Regions from separate parts of the Geobacillus sp. CAMR5420 genome, predicted to be linked through region 1. Evidence: riboswitches for the same ligand, from Rfam matches in the RefSeq annotation. Region 1 holds a riboswitch; the other holds the start of a gene.
What was found. A riboswitch is a leader RNA that binds a small molecule or an ion and turns the genes downstream of it on or off. The one in region 1 is predicted to bind FMN.
Positions count from the first base shown of each region.

Region 2: it holds a riboswitch for FMN, as region 1 does, so the genes downstream of both, ribD (bifunctional diaminohydroxyphosphoribosylaminopyrimidine deaminase/5-amino-6-(5-phosphoribosylamino)uracil reductase RibD) here and DI44_RS07925 (ECF transporter S component) in region 1, are expected to answer to the same signal.

Region 1 is NZ_JHUS01000039.1:43,768-52,479, reverse strand. It holds gene plsY (glycerol-3-phosphate 1-O-acyltransferase PlsY) at 1-555, opposite strand, end outside; gene DI44_RS07895 (OsmC family protein) at 731-1,156, shown strand; gene DI44_RS07905 (ammonium transporter) at 1,467-1,775, shown strand; gene DI44_RS07910 (5'-nucleotidase C-terminal domain-containing protein) at 2,041-3,663, shown strand; gene pepT (peptidase T) at 3,833-5,068, opposite strand; gene DI44_RS07920 (threonine synthase) at 5,371-6,588, shown strand; FMN riboswitch at 6,674-6,806, shown strand; gene DI44_RS07925 (ECF transporter S component) at 6,933-7,547, shown strand; gene DI44_RS07930 (sulfite oxidase-like oxidoreductase) at 7,592-8,206, opposite strand; gene DI44_RS07935 (DUF969 domain-containing protein) at 8,539-8,712, shown strand, end outside.
Region 2 is NZ_JHUS01000050.1:132,465-141,176, reverse strand. It holds gene spoVAD (stage V sporulation protein AD) at 1-409, shown strand, start outside; gene DI44_RS05495 (SpoVA/SpoVAEb family sporulation membrane protein) at 449-799, shown strand; gene DI44_RS05500 (stage V sporulation protein AE) at 805-1,416, shown strand; gene DI44_RS05505 (spore germination protein) at 1,364-2,842, shown strand; gene lysA (diaminopimelate decarboxylase) at 3,156-4,475, shown strand; gene DI44_RS05515 (DUF1002 domain-containing protein) at 4,548-5,426, opposite strand; gene DI44_RS05520 (peptidylprolyl isomerase) at 5,611-6,051, shown strand; gene DI44_RS19670 (hypothetical protein) at 6,038-6,166, shown strand; FMN riboswitch at 6,214-6,346, shown strand; gene ribD (bifunctional diaminohydroxyphosphoribosylaminopyrimidine deaminase/5-amino-6-(5-phosphoribosylamino)uracil reductase RibD) at 6,554-7,696, shown strand; gene ribE (riboflavin synthase) at 7,651-8,295, shown strand; gene DI44_RS05535 (bifunctional 3,4-dihydroxy-2-butanone-4-phosphate synthase/GTP cyclohydrolase II) at 8,316-8,712, shown strand, end outside.

The sequences.
Region 1 (8,712 bases):
TTTGTTCAAGATGCGTTGAATGTTGGCGCGATGACGATAAAAGATAAACGAAGCCAGCAACAACACCGCCACCGTCAATGGAATGTCGTCCGTGAAAAAGACGGTGTACACGACCGCATACAGCGCCGCGGCCATCGATGACAGGGAGACGTAGCGTGAAACAGCCAAGACGACAAGAAACACGGCGATGAGCGACAAAAAGAACAACGGCGAATAAAACAGCATCACCCCGCCCGATGTCGCCACCGCCTTGCCGCCGCGGAATTTGGCGAACACCGGATACATATGGCCGACTACGGCGATCGCCCCGGCCAAAAGCGGATGCACGGGGACGGAAAAAAGCATCGGCAAGCTCGCCGCCAGCGTCCCTTTTAGCATATCGCCGACAATGACGATCGTTCCCGCTTTCGCCCCAAGCACGCGGAACGTGTTTGTTCCCCCAAGATTGCCGCTCCCGTGTTCGCGGATGTCGATCCCGTAGCCGATTTTCCCGACAAGAAGGCCAAACGGAATCGAGCCGAGAAGATAAGCAAGAAGCAAAATGAGTGCGGTCATCGAATCAAACACCCTTTACTCAACAAGTTTGTGCATGTTTCTATTTTAACATGCATGAGCGAAAACGGTAGACAGGAATTTTGCATTTCAAGGACATAGCCGCTAAACTGAAAAGAAGAAACGGGCTGTCGGAAAGTCCGTCCGACCCCGGACAGATGAGAAAGGAGCGACCATGATGAAAACGACGGTTGTATGGAACGGAAACATGTCATTCAGCGGCCAAAGCGCTTCCGGTGTGGTGATTCCGATCGACGCCGCGAAAGACGTCGGCGGCAACGATTCAGGCGCTCGGCCGATGGAGCTTTTGCTTCACGCCTTAGCCGGCTGCACCGGCATTGACATCGTTTTGATCTTGCGGAAAATGCGGCTTGATGTCCGCGCGTTTTCGATGGAAGTCGAAGGAACGCGCGCCGATGACCACCCAAAGCGGTTTACAGAGATTCATATTCATTACGCGCTCGAAGGCGATTTGCCGGAAGACAAGGTCGTCCGCGCCATTCGGTTGTCAAAAGAAAAATATTGTTCCGTTTCCCATTCGTTAAATGCCGCCATTACAGCGAGCTATTCGATCAACGGCGTGCGCGGGAAGGAGACGATCTAACAAGGAGAAGGGCTTGACGTTCATGGCCGTTTCGCGTGGCATAGCGTCGAATGACAATACGATGAAAAAGGTGTTCCGATCGTTTGCGGAACACCTTTTTTGTGTTAGAACGGATAACGGCGATCAGTCGTTTGGATGGACACCCTGCCGATCCGCTTTCCTTCGAGTTATGCCCGATAGGCGGCGCGCAAAAAAACTTTGTCCTCATACTTGACACATCTCTTTTAATTGTTATAATTTTTAACATAAATACGTTATATTTTATTACACAAGAAACGGTTGAGGGGGGCGGCGGGAAACATGAAAAAAATTGAAGCGATCATCCGGCCGGAAAACGACCGGTCATGCGTCGTTGTTCATCACCCAACTGCTTGGCGCGTTGACAGTCATCGTTTGGGGCTTCGTCAGCGGTGCGCTCATCGCGAATGTGTGCGACAGCACGGTCGGGCTCCGGGCGACAGAGCGTGAGGAAGAAGAAGGTCTCGATATGGCGTACCACGGCATTCCGGCTTACAATGAACTCGAGCGGTTTGCCGATCTCCCGGGCGGGTTGTACGATTTTGAGGAGACGACCGGCATTCGCGTTGCTCCGTTAAACAAGAAAAACGCGGTCGGTTGAACGCTCTCCCACCTACGCTTGTGCTTCGAGGTGGGAGATTCTTGGGAACACCCGCCCCACGGCAGGCTGTCCACCGAGCTAAAAGGGAAAGGCTGTCCGATCAACAGACTCTATCGGGCGGTCTTTTTTGTTTCTGTTGTTCTCAACAGTCAGTTGTGAATTTACAAAATATTTACGAGAAATCATCCTTTCTGCTCTATCATTGTACTGACTCGCAAGGATATAATGGGAGTGAACGAGAAGGCGAGAGAAAGGGGAACCGGGAATGAAGAATTCCAAACGATGGGGAAGACGGGTGCTATCCGCATTGGCTGCTGCAGCGGTGCTGGCCGCGGCTCCAGTTGGGGCGGCAGGGAACGGGAAAAGCAAGGGGAAGCCGCCTGCTTCTTCGCACCGTTATATTGAGGTGCAGCTGTTAGGCATTAACGACTTCCACGGCCAGTTGAATGTGACGAGAAAAGTCGGCGGGCGGGAAGTTGGACGGGCTGATTATTTAGCCGCTTATTTGAAACAGCGGGAGGCGGAAAACAAAAATACGCTGCTCGTCCATGCCGGCGATGCGGTTGGCGCCAGCCCGCCGGTATCGGCGCTGCTAGAGGACGAGCCGACGATCGAAGTGCTCAATAAGCTCGGCTTTGACGTCGGCACCCTTGGCAACCATGAGTTTGATGAAGGAGTAGCGGAAATGCTCCGCTTGATCCATGGCGGATATCACCCGGCGACCGGCGATTTCGCCGGAGCAGATTTTCCGTACGTGAGCGCCAACGTCGTTGATGCGCAAACGGGAAAGCCGATTCTCCCGCCATATGTGATTAAGCGGGTCAACGGCATGCCGATCGGATTGATCGGCGTCACGCTCACGGAAACACCAACGATTGTGACGCCAAGCGGCGTCGCGGGAGTCAAGTTCATCGATGAAGCAACAGCGATTAACAAAGCGGTCCGGGAACTGAAGAAAAAAGGGGTGCAAACGATCGTCGTTCTCGCCCATAACCCAGGCGTATCCAATCCGGATGGGACAAACGCAAGCGGGGAAATTGTCGATATCGCCAAAAATGTCGATGATGAAGTCGATGTGATTTTCGCCGGTCATAACCATGCCTATTTAAATGCGGTTGTGGACGGCAAGCTGCTCGTTCAGTCGTATTCGTACGGCACGGCGTTTTCTGATGTCGATTTGAAAATCGACCCGCGTACGAAAGACGTCGTCGCCAAAAAAGCGGAGATCGTGACGACCTATCATGACGGCATCACTCCGGACCCGGAAATCCGTGCCCTCGTCGAAAAATATGAAGCGAAAGTGGCGCCGCTTGTCAATCAAGTCGTCGGCACAGCAGCCGAAACGATCACCGATGAACAAAACGAAAGCGGCGAGTCCGCCTTGGGCAATTTGATCGCCGATGCCCAGCGGGCGGCGATGAAAACCGATTTTGCCTTTATGAACCCGGGCGGCATTCGCGCCGATATTGAACAAGGCGAAGTGACGTGGGGCGAATTGTACAACGTTCAGCCGTTCAACAACCAGCTCGTGAAAATGACGCTCACCGGCGCGCAAATCCGCCAGCTTTTGAATCAACAATGGCAGCCAACCCAAACGCGCATGCTGCAAATCTCCGGCCTCCGCTATACATGGAGCGCCAGCAAGCCGGTCGGAGAAAAAGTCATTGACATTCAGCTTCCTGACGGCACACCGCTAAAACCGGACGCCGAGTACACGGTGACAGTCAACAGCTTCCTCGCCGACGGCGGCGATGGGTTCACGGTGTTGACGCATGGGACAAACCGCGAGGTCGGCCCGGTCGATTTGGATGCCCTTGTCTCGTATATTCGCGGTCTTGAGCAACCGTTCTCAGCACGGATCGAGGGGCGGATCAACCGGCTTCCGTAACAGGTGTTGACCGAGGAAAAAGGATGGAAGGGCGAACGGTCGCTTATCTAATGAAGAAGGTGTCCCCAAAAGACTCGGGACACCTTTTCTTTACTCCTAATGGGCGGGCTTGCAGCCGCTTGTGCTTGGACGATCGAAAAAAGATCGTTCAAGAGAGTTTTTCCGCAGATCAAGATGCTTTTTGCTCGAACAGCTTGATGATCTCCACGATCACTTCGGCCGCTTTCACCATATTGTCGGCGGAAATGTATTCGTAGCGGCCGTGGAAGTTTTCGCCGCCGGCGAAAAGGTTCGGCGTCGGCAGCCCCATGTAGGAGAGCTGCGACCCGTCTGTACCGCCGCGGATCGGTTTCACCTTTGGTTCAATGCCCAAGTTCGTCATCGCTTCGTGGGCGATGTCAACAATGTGGCGCACCGGCTCGATTTTTTCGCGCATGTTGTAATATTGGTCGTTGATTTCGAGAGTGATTCGGTCGTTTCCATATTTTTGCGCAAGCGAAGCCGCGATCTCTTTCATTTTCGCTTTGCGAGCCTCAAACTGTTCGCGGTCAAAGTCGCGGATGATGTAATGAAGCTTCGTTTCCTCTACACTGCCTTGGAACGAAAGCAAATGGTAAAACCCTTCATATCCTTCCGTATGCTCAGGCGCCTCATGGGCTGGCAACTGCTGCTCGAACTCCATGGCGATTTTGATCGAGTTGATCATTTTTCCTTTCGCTGTGCCCGGATGGACGTTTTTGCCTTTGATCGTGATTTTCGCTTCGGCAGCGTTAAAGCTTTCATACTCCAATTCGCCAAGCGGCCCGCCGTCGACCGTGTAGGCAAATTGGGCGCCGAATTTGGCAACGTCAAATTTATGCGGCCCGCGGCCAATTTCCTCATCCGGCGTAAAGGCGACGCGCACTTTGCCGTGCTTGATTTCCGGGTGTTGAATGAGATAGTTCATCGCGGTCATAATTTCGGCGATTCCGGCTTTATCGTCAGCACCAAGCAGCGTCGTCCCATCGGTCGTGATGAGCGTATGCCCTTTGTAGTGAGCGAGCTCCGGGAAATCGTTTGGCGACAAGATGATGCCTTGTTCTTTGTTTAACACGATGTCCCCGCCGTCGTACGAGTCAATCAATTGCGGGTTGACGTTGGCTCCGGTAAATTCCGGCGCGGTGTCCATATGAGCCAAAAAGCCGATCACTGGCACGTTTTTGTCCGTATTGGCCGGCAACGTCGCCATCACGTAGCCGTTGTCATCGATCGTCACATCTTCCATCCCGATCGCCTTCAGCTCTTCGACGAGCATTCTCGCCAGCTCCCACTGTCCCGAAGTCGATGGGCACGTATGGCTGTTTGGATCGGATTGAGTGTTGACTTTCGCGTAGCGGATGAAGCGTTCGATGAGTTCCTGTTTCATTGGTTCATCTCCTTATGTATAAGTTTTTCTGGATCAGCGAATCATTCCGCCGATGCAGTGAGAAAAAAGAGGCGGTTTCCGTTTTATTTTACCATATGCGGCTTCAAACGGTAAAAAAGAGGGGACCATTTCCTACTTGGCGCTATGATGCCCCAAAGTTGGCGTACGGACGCTGCCATTACAGGCGCCGGCGGCAGAGGACGGTTATGGTATAATGAAAAGGCCAGTGTCTCGTCAGAAACGCGAAAGTAGGTGCTTCCTGCCTCGTGCGGATGAAACAAATGGAAAGGAGAAGCCAAACCATGTCATTCAGCTACGTGTCTCATCTGTATTGTCCGAAGTGTGAACGTACATACGATGTCGACCAAATCCATCAACTTTGCGAATGCGGTTCGCCGCTTCTTGTCGCTTACGACTTGGAGGCGATGCGCCAAAAAGTCAAGAGGGATGTGCTGAGGGAACGTGAAGCGAATTTATGGCGTTATCATGAGTTGCTGCCGGTAAAGCATCCTGAACATATCGTGTCGCTCGGCGAAGGGATGACGCCGCTTGTGCCGATGCCGCGCTTAGGACGGGAAATCGGCATTGAAGCGCTCTACATGAAAGACGAAGGGGTTATTCCAACAGGGACGTTTAAAGCCCGCGGCGCGGCGGTTGGGATTTCTAAAGCAAAGGAATTGGGCGTCAAACAGCTCGCGATGCCGACAAACGGCAACGCGGGAGCGGCGTGGTCGCTGTACGCGGCGCGGGCGGGCATTCAGGCGACAGTCGTCATGCCGGTTGAGGCGCCGGAACTGACGCGAAAGGAATGCGCCATCGCTGGGGCGGAATTGTATTTCGTCAACGGCCTCATTAGCGATGCCGGGCAAATCGTCGCCAAAGCGATCCGCGAATACGGCTGGTACGATGCGTCGACGTTGAAAGAACCGTACCGGATTGAAGGGAAGAAAACGATGGGGCTGGAGATCGCCGAACAATTCTCGTGGCAGCTCCCGGATGTCATTTTGTATCCGACCGGCGGCGGCGTCGGGTTGATCGGCATTTACAAGGCGATCAAAGAACTGCAGGCGCTCGGCTGGGTGGACGGCCGCATGCCGCGGCTGGTCGCTGTGCAGGCCGAGCATTGCGCGCCGATCGTCAAGGCGTGGAAGGAGAAAAAACGTGAATCGGAGTTTTGGCCGAACGCCCATACAGTGGCGTTTGGCATCAATGTGCCGAAAGCGCTTGGCGACTTTCTTGTTCTTGAGGCGGTGTATGAGACGGACGGTTGCGCTATTGCGATCAGCGATGAAGCGATTTTGGCTGAACAGCGGACGGCAGCCGAACTCGAAGGGGCGTTCATTTGCCCGGAAGGAGCGGCGGCGTTTGCGGCGGCCCAAAAGCTGCGCGAGAGCGGTTGGATTCGTGATGGGGAGACGGTCGTCGTGCTCAACACGGGGACGGGATTGAAATACGCCGATTTGGTTCAAGTCGCCCCACCGGTGCTCGAACCGGAAGATTCGCTTCCGATGCGGGAATAATCAAGCCGCAAGCAAAAAATCGTAGACAAATCCAAAAAGGAATTGTATACTAAATTCATCGGAATAATGAAAAAACGGATAAGCGATTCATCTTCGGGGCAGGGTGAAATTCCCGACCGGCGGTGATGAGGCGCTTGGCCTCTCAGCCCGCGAGCCGCAAGGCAGGATCCGGTGCGAGTCCGGAGCCGACAGTATAGTCTGGATGGGAGAAGATGAAGGTTTGCCGGCGTTCGTTTTGGCGCATGCGAACGTCTAGTTGCGCACACCCTTTTTCTCCCTTAAGCCTCGTTCGGTTTAAGGGAGTTTTTGTTGGCGCTCGCGGCGGCAGCCTTCTTCTTGTGAGGATGAATCACGAGAAGGGGAGGAGAACAAACATGAAACGCATTTCCATCCGCGCCTTTGTCGGCATCGGAGTGTTGGGCGCCATGGCGCATGTGCTCATGATGCTCAACTTTCCGCTGCCGCCGTTTCCGAACTTTTTGCTTGTCGACTTCAGCGACATCCCGGCGCTTGTCGCCGCGCTGTTGTACGGCCCGCTCGCCGGCGTGGCGGTCGAACTCTTGAAAAACGTGTTGAACTATGTTTTTGTCGGCAGTGCGACCGGCGTTCCGATCGGCCAAATCGCCAACTTTACCGCTGGGGCGGCGTTTATTTTGCCGGTTTCCTATATTTATGGGAAAGCCGCATCGAAAAAAGGCTTGCTGCTGGGGTTGGCGGCGGGAACAGTGACAATGGCGCTCGTCATGAGCGTGCTCAACTACTACGTCTTTATGCCGGCGTACACCCTTTTCCTTGGCGCTCCGCAGATGAGCGCGCCGGAAGCGAAGGCGTTGGTGGTATCGGCGATTTTGCCGTTTAACGCCGTCAAAGGAGCGATGGCGGCCATCGTATTTCAGCTTCTCTTTTGGCGTCTTCGTGCTTGGCTTGAGAAACAAGCGGCATCCCGCCAAGCCGCTTGATGATCAAAAAGCGAGGGATTTCCGACCCCTCGCTTTTTGCTTTGTCAAAAGCGAATCCGCGGCACCCACTCGGCAAACCGCTCCTCTTTAAACGGATTGGCGGTCATCGAATAACCGCGCTCTTCCCAGTAGCCCGGCTCGTCCTTTTTCATAAAGCGGATGCCGGACGCCCATTTCGCCCCTTTCCATAAGTAAAACGTCGCTGGCGGAATGAAACGGAGCGGATAGCCGTGCTTCGGCGAGATGTCCTGCCAGTCGTGATGCTTGTCTTTCCATCGATAGACAAACAAGGCATCGTTGCCCATGAGCGCGTCAAGCGGCAAGTTCGCCGAATAACCGAACCGGTCGCCGTTTAAATATCCGTAAATTTTCACGTATTTCACATCAGGATCTAGCTCCACAAAGCGCAAAAACTCGCGGAAGGCGATGCCTTCAAACGTCGTGTCGAATTTTGACCATGTTGTGACACAATGCATATCGATGGTTGAAACCGTCTTCGGCAGCTGCATCACTTCTTGATACGAAAGCGACACTTCCTCTTTCACATCGCCGAACAATCGGAAATTCCACGTCGCTTCATCGAATTGGTACACATCGCCCTCATGCAAAATCGGCCATTTTTCCGTTTCGAATTGGCCGGGAGGGAGTTGTTTGGTCATGGTCGGCACCTCCTTTTTCTGCTAAATTTCTCTTAATTATTCATGATACAAAATAGGGGCAAGGGATGCAACGAAGAGGGGGCTTGATGTATCATGACGGGTTCGGTCAAGTTGATGTTTTATTTTGTAAAGTAAATTTTCGGTAAGTATTTATTGATTTTTAATTTTTCTCAATTATATAATGATAATAACAAATTTGAAACTATTGTTCCGAAATGTGGAACGACAGATGGAGGAGAGGGGGATGCCGACTAAGAAATAGAGTGGGGTGAACGACGTAACGATTTGTATTAACATTTGCCGTAAAATGTGCTGGAGAGGAGAAGAGAAACATGGTGCTCATTGGCGTGTTGATCGTCATCATCGGCTTCATTGTTCGCATTAATCCGCTTCTTGTCGTGACAGCGGCTGGATTGGCGACAGGATTGCTCGCCCATCAATCGCTGTATGACATTATTGAACAATTTGGAACAGCGTTTACGACCAACCGGTATATGGCGGTGTTC
Region 2 (8,712 bases), on a different contig from region 1:
GGCGGCGGCCGATACGATCGAGCAGCATTTCCGTGACTTAGGCGTCTCGCCGGGCGATTACGATTTGATTGTCACCGGCGACTTGTCGCGCGTCGGCAGCGTCATCGTCCGCGAGTTGCTTGCTGAATCAGGCTACGATGTGACCGACGTTTACAACGATTGCGGGCTGATGATTTACCGGCCAGATCAAAAGGTGTTCGCCGGCGGCAGCGGCTGCGCCTGCTCGGCGGTCGTCACGTACGGGTATTTGCTTCAAGAGCTCGCCCGCGGAACGTTTCGACGCCTGTTTGTCGTCGCTACCGGGGCGCTCTTGAGTCAAACGATGGTGCAGCAAAAACAGTCGATCCCAGCGATCGCTCACGGCGTCGTCATCGAAGCGGCTGGACAGGAGCCGGATTTGCCGCCGTAGGACGTCTTTTATTTGGGAACGATCAGGAGGGAATGTGATATGGAATACGTCCGTGCCTTTCTCGCCGGCGGGCTGCTGTGCGCCATCGTTCAGCTCATCATCGACCGCGGCAAATGGACGCCGGCTGGCGTCGCCGGTTCGCTTGTCGTCTTTGGCGTACTCCTTGGCTTTGGCGGCGTCTATGATCCATTCGTCGCTTGGGCTGGCGCCGGGGCGACGATGCCGCTATGCGGATTTGGGTATTGGTTGGCGAAAGGGGCCATGGCAGAACCGCGGCCGGAGGGATTTGTCGAAACCGGAGCAGCGGTGTTCCGATTTGCCGGCGCCTTGTTCGCTTTTATCGTGGCTGGCTCTTTTGCCGCGGCGCTCACTTGCAAACCGAAAGGGTAGAGATGATGGAAAAACGACGAGTCATTTTAGTAACGGATGGGGACGAGTTCGCCTGCCGGGCGATTGAGCGGGTTGCCGCCGAGATCGGCGGCCGTTGCATTTCTCGCTCGCAAGGCAATCCGACGAAACTGAGCGGTGAACAGTTGGTCGAACTCATTTTGCAAACGCCGCACGATCCAGTGTTTGTCATGTTTGACGATTGCGGCGCCCTCGGGGAGGGGGCCGGAGAGCAGGCGCTTCGCTATGTGGCGACGCATGAGCAAATCCAAGTGCTCGGGGCGCTGGCGGTTGCCTCCAATACGCACCAGCATGAATGGACAAAAGTGCATGTGAGCATCGACCGTGACGGCGTGATGACCGAATATGGGGTCGATAAAGAAGGCGTCCGGGACCTCGAGATCGGGCGGATCAATGGCGATACCGTCTACTGCCTTGACCGGCTGAACATTCCGCTCATCGTCGGCATCGGCGACATCGGCAAAATGGGATATCGAGACCATGCGAAATACGGAGCGCCGATTACGCGCAAGGCGGTCGAGTTGATTCTCGAAAGGAGTGGTGGCTATGCCGGAAAAAGAAAAGAAACCGAAAGCGCCGATCGCGAAGCGGCTCGTTGACAACGCGAAGTTTTTGCAACAGCGGATCGGCGTCGGGACAAGCTTTGATTTAGGCGTGCGGAAAATCTATGTCCTAAACCGGGAAGTACATATTTACTACTGCAACGGTTTATGCGACACGCAATACATTATCGAATTGTTAAAACAAATTGTGCGCGTCAACGATGATGAACGCCAGGCGTCCCAAGCGTGGCAGATCATCGAAAATCGACTCGTTCATCAGCAAGTCAGTCCGGTGACGAGCCTCGACGAAGCGGTTGACAAGCTGCTGTCGGGCTTGATCATCGTCTTGATTGAAGGCGAATCGACCGGATTTGCTGTCGACGTCCGCAGCTATCCGGGTCGGCAGCCGCAAGAGCCGGATACGGAAAAAGTTGTGCGCGGCGCCCGCGACGGCTACGTCGAGAACATCATTGTCAACACGGCGCTCACCCGCCGCCGCATCCGCGACGAGCGGCTGCGCTTTGAAATTTTGCAAGTCGGCGAGCGGTCAAAAACGGACGTATGCATCGCCTATATTAAAGACGTCGCTGACCCGGGGCTTGTTGAACTCGTCAAGAAAGAGTTGCAGCAAATCAACGTCGATGGACTGACGATGGGCGACAAAACAGTCGAAGAGTTTTTAGTCAAGCAAGGATACAACCCGTACCCGCTCGTCCGTTATACCGAGAGGCCGGATGTAGCAGCGACGCACCTGCTTGAAGGGCACGTGCTCATTATGGTTGATACATCGCCAAGCGTCATCATCACGCCGACAACATTTTTCCACCACGTCCAGCATGCCGAGGAATACCGGCAGTCGCCAGGGGTCGGGACGTTTGTGCGCTGGGTGCGGTTTTTAGGCATTTTGACGTCGTTGTTTTTGCTGCCGCTGTGGGTGCTGTTCGTCCTTGAACCGTCGTTGCTGCCCGAATCGTGGGCGTTTATTGGGCCGAACAAACAAACGAACATCCCGATCATTGTGCAAATTTTGCTCGCTGATTTTGGGATTGAGTTTTTGCGGATGGCAGCCATTCATACCCCGACGCCGCTATCAACCGCGATGGGTTTGATTGCCGCCGTCTTGATCGGACAAATCGCCATCGATGTCGGGCTGTTTGTGCCGGAAGTGATCTTGTACATTTCGGTGGCGGCGATCGGTTCATTTGCGACGCCAAGCTATGAGTTGAGCGTGGCGAATAAGATTTCTCGATTGGCATTGGTCATTCTTGTCGCCTTGTTTAAAGTGCCCGGGCTCGTCATTGGCACGACCGTTTATTTGCTTTGGCTCGCCAGCATCCGCTCGCTTAATACGCCGTACTTATGGCCGTTCATCCCGTTCGATCCAGCGGCATTTATGCAAATTGTCGTCCGCCGTTCGGTTGCCGGAGCGAGAGTGCGCCCGAGCATCGTTCACCCGCAAGACCGGCAAAAACAGCCGTCATGACGCGAACGATCCATTTGGAAGCGGCCGTCTCCACCTATTGGCGGCCGCTTTTTTCGTTTTAGCGCTATTGCAACTTTTTTATCATTATGATAAGTTATATTTAATTGCTTGCACTGATGGTGCTTGCCTCAGTGCTTCGCACGTTTGCACGGACGGAATGGGCATGGCCCAGCGCGGGGTGTGCGGCCTTCCGTTTCAAGGCAGAGCCGATGGCGCTCTGCGGTTTTCCATTTTGTAAAGGCAGTTGCCGATTTTGCAAACTGTCTTTTTTGCTTTTGCCATGCGATTTCGATAGAGGAATGAGGGGTTTGCGATGTTTCTTCACGGGACAAGCCGCGTGAATGAACAAGGGCATTTGGAAATCGGCGGCGTCGATGTGGTCGAGTTGGCCAAAACGTATGGCACGCCGCTTTATATTTATGACGTTGCGTTGATCCGCGCTCGGGCGCGCGCGTTTAAAGAAGCGTTCCAGCGTCACGGCGTGCGGGCGCAAGTCGCGTATGCGAGCAAGGCGTTTTCCGCCGTCGCCATCGTGCAGCTGGCCGCTGAGGAGGGATTGTCGCTTGACGTCGTCTCAGGCGGTGAGCTGTATACGGCGCTTGCGGCCGGTTTTCCGCCTGAGCGCATCCATTTTCATGGCAACAACAAAAGCCGGGACGAATTGGCGATGGCGCTTGAACACGGCATCGGCTGCATCGTTGCCGACAACTTTTACGAACTCGAGCTGATCGAAGAGCTGGCGGAGTCATCCGGTCGGACGGTGCCGGTTTTGCTCCGCGTGACGCCGGGGGTCGAGGCGCATACGCACGATTACATTTTAACCGGGCAAGAAGATTCAAAGTTCGGCTTTGACTTAAACAACGGTCAGGCGGACGAGGCGTTTCGCCGTGTCATGGCATCGGCCGCGTTTCAGCTGCTCGGCGTTCATTGCCATATCGGCTCGCAAATTTTTGAAACAGCTGGGTTTGTGCTCGCGGCGCAAAAAGTGTTTGCCAAGCTGGCGGAGTGGAACAAGGCGCACGGATTTGTCCCAGCGGTTGTCAATCTTGGCGGCGGCTTTGGCATCCGCTATACGGAGGAAGACGACCCGATTCCGGTGACAGCGTACGTCGACTGCATCGTGGAAGAGGTGAAAAGGCAGGCCGAAGCTTGCCGCTTGCCGTTGCCGGAAATTTGGATCGAGCCGGGCCGGTCGCTCGTGGGTGATGCCGGAACGACGATTTATACGATCGGTTCGCGCAAAGAGGTGCCCAACGTCCGCACCTATATTGCCGTTGACGGCGGCATGAGCGACAACATCCGTCCGGCGCTTTACGGAGCGAAATACGAAGCCGCGCTCGCCAACCGGGTGTTCGGCGAGCCGACGGAAGTCGTATCGATCGCCGGGAAGTGTTGCGAGTCAGGCGACATGCTCATTTGGGACATCGCCCTGCCGGAAGCGAAGCCGGGCGATTATTTGGCCGTTTTTTGCACCGGCGCTTACGGCTATTCCATGGCGAACAATTACAACCGTCTGCCGCGCCCAGCCGTTGTGTTCGTTGAAAACGGCGACGCCCAGCTCGTTGTGAAACGGGAGACATATGAAGATTTGATCCAATATGATTTGCCTTTGAAAACGAAAGTGAAAAAGTGAAGGCCGCCGGTTGGAAAGAGAACGGCCTCCACAAAGAAAAGGCGCCCGCTGCTTTTTTTGGGGCGCCTTCTTTCATTGTTGATTTGAGGAAAATGCTGATTTGATCGCGTTCCAAATTTCTTTCAAGATGTCGATCAGATTTTGAATGAACGTTTTCCCTTCTTCTGACTGCAAAAACGCCGATAGCTGTTCTTTCGCCTTGCTCAGCTGATCATTCACTTGATCCCAATTAATATGGGCATTTTGCATTTTATGGAAAAGGGAAATCAGGTTGTTGATTTCATTCTCGCTCAGCGTAATGCCAAGGTCGTTGGCGATTTTTTCAATAAGGGCGCGCAAATCAGCGTCCGTCTGCGGTGGGTTGTTGGCGATTTCTTGTTTGATTTTCGCCAGCAGGGCGACCGCTTTGTCCGCGCCGATCGAATCGGCGAGCTTCGCCGTCTGCACCATTTCCTCGTTCGCCACTTTTTTGACATCATCAGGGATGGCTTGGTCCGAGGAAATTTCATACGCCTTCATCAGCCCCGTCAGCGCTGCGGTGCCGGAAACCGGGAACGGAGCGGTGATGTAAATATCGGCATCTTTCACCCCTGCGGTGATCAAGGCGTTTGTATACATCTCTTTCGTCACCCATGTGATGTTGTGCGTTTCGACATGAAGCCCCGAGCCGGGCTCTTTTATCGTGATCATCGACGACGAGATGGCGCGCGTGCCGATTTGCGCTTTCGGAATGAGTCCGTCCAAATATTTATGCTCCTCAACGTTTGAGACGGTGATCGTTTGCGCCCCGTCCGGCGCCTTCATTTCGTCGAGCACTTTTTGCTTTTGTTCATTCGTTAAGTTTTCCCCGAGCGTCACAATGACATCGCCCGGCGCGGCATCGGCCGCTGCGATGCCCGGAGATGCCAGCAGCACCGCCCAAAGCAGCGATGAAGCGATCGTTCGTTTCACATAGCTCGCCTCCTGTTTACGAAAATGCATTATCATTATACCGTACGCTCGCCTGCTTGGCTATCGGAAAAACGCGACGCGGTCAGGCGGCGTGCGAATTTGAAAAGACATTTTTTCTTTTGTTTCACTTGGCCATCATGGTATGATAAAAGCAGTTTCGATGTCGAAAAGGAGCTGGATGCTTGTGGCGAAAAAAGGATATATTCTCATGGAAAACGGCGGGAAAATCGAGTTTGAACTGTTCCCAAACGAGGCGCCGGCGACGGTGGCCAATTTTGAGAAGCTCGCAAACGAAGGCTTTTATAACGGGTTGACGTTCCACCGCGTCATCCCTGGATTTGTCAGCCAAGGAGGATGTCCACGCGGCAATGGAACGGGCGATGCCGGCTATACGATCCCGTGCGAGACGGACAACAATCCACACCGACATGTCACCGGCGCGATGTCAATGGCGCACCGCGGCCGCGACACCGGCAGCTGCCAGTTCTTTATCGTCCACGAGCCGCAGCCGCACTTGGATGGGGTGCACACCGTCTTTGGCCAAGTGACATCGGGCATGGACGTCGTGAAGACGATGAAAAACGGCGACGTGATGAAGGAAGTGAAAGTATTTGACGAACCGTAAACAGCGCATGAGCGAGGATGATCGGACTGTTCGAAACAACTGGCGCTTGTTTTTCTTTTTGCTTGCGGCCAGCCTGTTGTGGGGAGCGGCGTATTGGATTTGGGTTGCGGAATGATGATGCAGGGCGTTTCGTGTGGTATAATGAACATAACGATATCGTGATGCATCCTTCGGGGCAGGGTGAAATTCCCGACCGGCGGTGATGGGGCTTTCCGCCCCTCAGCCCGCGAGCCGAAAGGCAGGATCCGGTGCGATTCCGGAGCCGACAGTATAGTCTGGATGGGAGAAGGATGCCAATATGCGCACGGCTGTTTTCGGCCGGTTCAGACCGCGTGGGCAGCGTCTGTCGGCCGACTAGGCATGGTAGTATCTTTTGTTTCCGACCGGCCGGTATAGCCTGCTTGGCGAACATGTGTTTGTTTGCGCATCATTGGTCATTCTCTCATCGATGAGCCCCCGGGGACATCCCGGGGGTTTCATTTTTATTGAAGGAGGGAGTGCGGTGCATAACGATGAACATTATATGCGGCTCGCTCTCGATGTGGCCAAAGCTGGAGTCGGGCAAACGTCTCCCAATCCTGCCGTTGGCGCGGTCGTTGTCAACGGTGGGACGGTTGTTGGGCTTGGCGCCCATTTGAAAGCGGGTGAGCCGCACGCGGAAGTCTATGCGATCCGCATGGCTGGCGAGAAGGCGCGCGGTGCGACGGTGTACGTGACGCTTGAGCCGTGCAGCCATTATGGAAAAACGCCGCCATGTGCCGATTTGCTCATCCAGGCGGGCGTCCGTCGCGTCGTCGTTGCCACGACCGACCCGAATCCGCTTGTCGCGGGAAAAGGGATTGCCAAGCTGCGCCAAGCGGGCATTGACGTTGATGTTGGCGTATTAAAAGACGAAGCGGACGAATTGAATCGGATGTTTTTCCACTATATCGCCGCAAAAACGCCGTTTGTCACGTTGAAGTTCGCATGCAGCCTCGATGGCAAAATCGCGACGGCGACGGGGGAAAGCAAATGGATTACATCAAGCGCGGCGCGTGAGGATGTCCATCGCCTTCGTGCGCAGCATGACGCCATTTTGGTCGGCGTCAACACCGTTTTGACCGACAACCCGAAGCTTACCGTCCGCTTTGGGGAAAAGCGGAAAAATCCGCTCCGCATCATTTTGGATACAAAATTGCGTACACCGCTTGACGCCCATGTCGTCGCTGACAAGGAAGCAGAAACGTGGATCATCACCGGCGGCGTCAGTCGGGAACAAGCGGCGGCGTATGAGCGCCTTGGGGTGCGCGTATTTTCAATGCCGACGGCCCAGATCGATGTCCGCGATGTGCTCCGTCTGCTTGGGGAGCAGGGAGTCATGTCGCTGTTTGTCGAAGGCGGCTCGCGCGTTCATGACAGCTTCCTCCGCGCGGGAGCAGTCAATGAGGTCATCGCCTATATCGCTCCGAAGCTGATCGGCGGCCGCGGGGCGCCGACGCCGGTCGGCGGCCTTGGCTTCGCCCGGCTTGCTGAAGCGGTGGAGCTTGACATCCGCCGCATCGAGACGATCGGCCCGGACATCAAAATCGTCGCCGCGCCGAAACGGAAGGAGGAATCGTTGTGTTCACTGGCATTATTGAAGAGATCGGCACGATCGAACAAATGAAGCAAACCGGCGATGCCATCGTGATGACGATTGGCGCCAAGCGGGTGCTCGAAGATGTGCGGCTTGGCGACAGCATCGCCGTCAACGGCGTCTGCTTGACCGTCACATCGTTCACCGAACGGCAGTTTACGGTCGATGTCATGCCGGAGACGGTGAAAGCGACGGCGCTAAAGACATTAAAGCCGGGATCGAAGGTGAATTTGGAGCGGGCAATGGCGGCTGGAGGACGGTTTGGCGGCCATTTCGTCACCGGGCATGTGGACGGCGTCGGGCGCATCATCCGGCAGTGGCCGAAAGCGAACGCCGTCTACTATGAAATCGAAGTGCCGGCCTCGCTGCGCGCCTATATGATTGAGAAAGGATCGGTCGCAGTCGATGGGACGAGCTTGACGATTTTCGGTCTGAGCGAGCGCACGTTCATCGTTTCACTCATTCCGCATACGCGTGAGGCGACGATTTTAGGCGAAAAGCGGCCGGGCGATCTCGTCAATATCGAGTGCGACATGATCGGCAAGTACGTCGCCGCTTTCCTCACCGCGAAAGCGACGCCGACCTCCAAATTGACGGTCGAATTTTTGGAGCAGCACGGCTATAAATAGTGGAAAAGGGGGCAAGCTTGATGTTTGACACGATTGAAGCAGCGCTTTCGGCGCTGAAAAACGGAGAAGTGATCATCGTTTGCGATGACGAAGACCGCGAAAATGAAGGCGATTTTGTCGTGCTGGCCGAAAAAGCTACTCCGGATGTCATTAACTTTATGATCACTCATGGCCGCGGGCTCGTCTGCGTGCCGATTACGGAGGAATTGGCGGAGCGGCTCGAGCTTGAGCCGATGGTCACTCATAACACGGACGCGCATGGCACAGCGTTTACGGTGAGTGTCGACTACAAAACGACAACGACGGGAATCAGCGCCTACGAGCGGGCGGCGACGATTCAGGCGCTGCTTGATCCGAATGTGAAAGCGAGCGATTTTAAACGTCCTGGCCACGTTTTTCCGTTGATTGCGAAAAAGG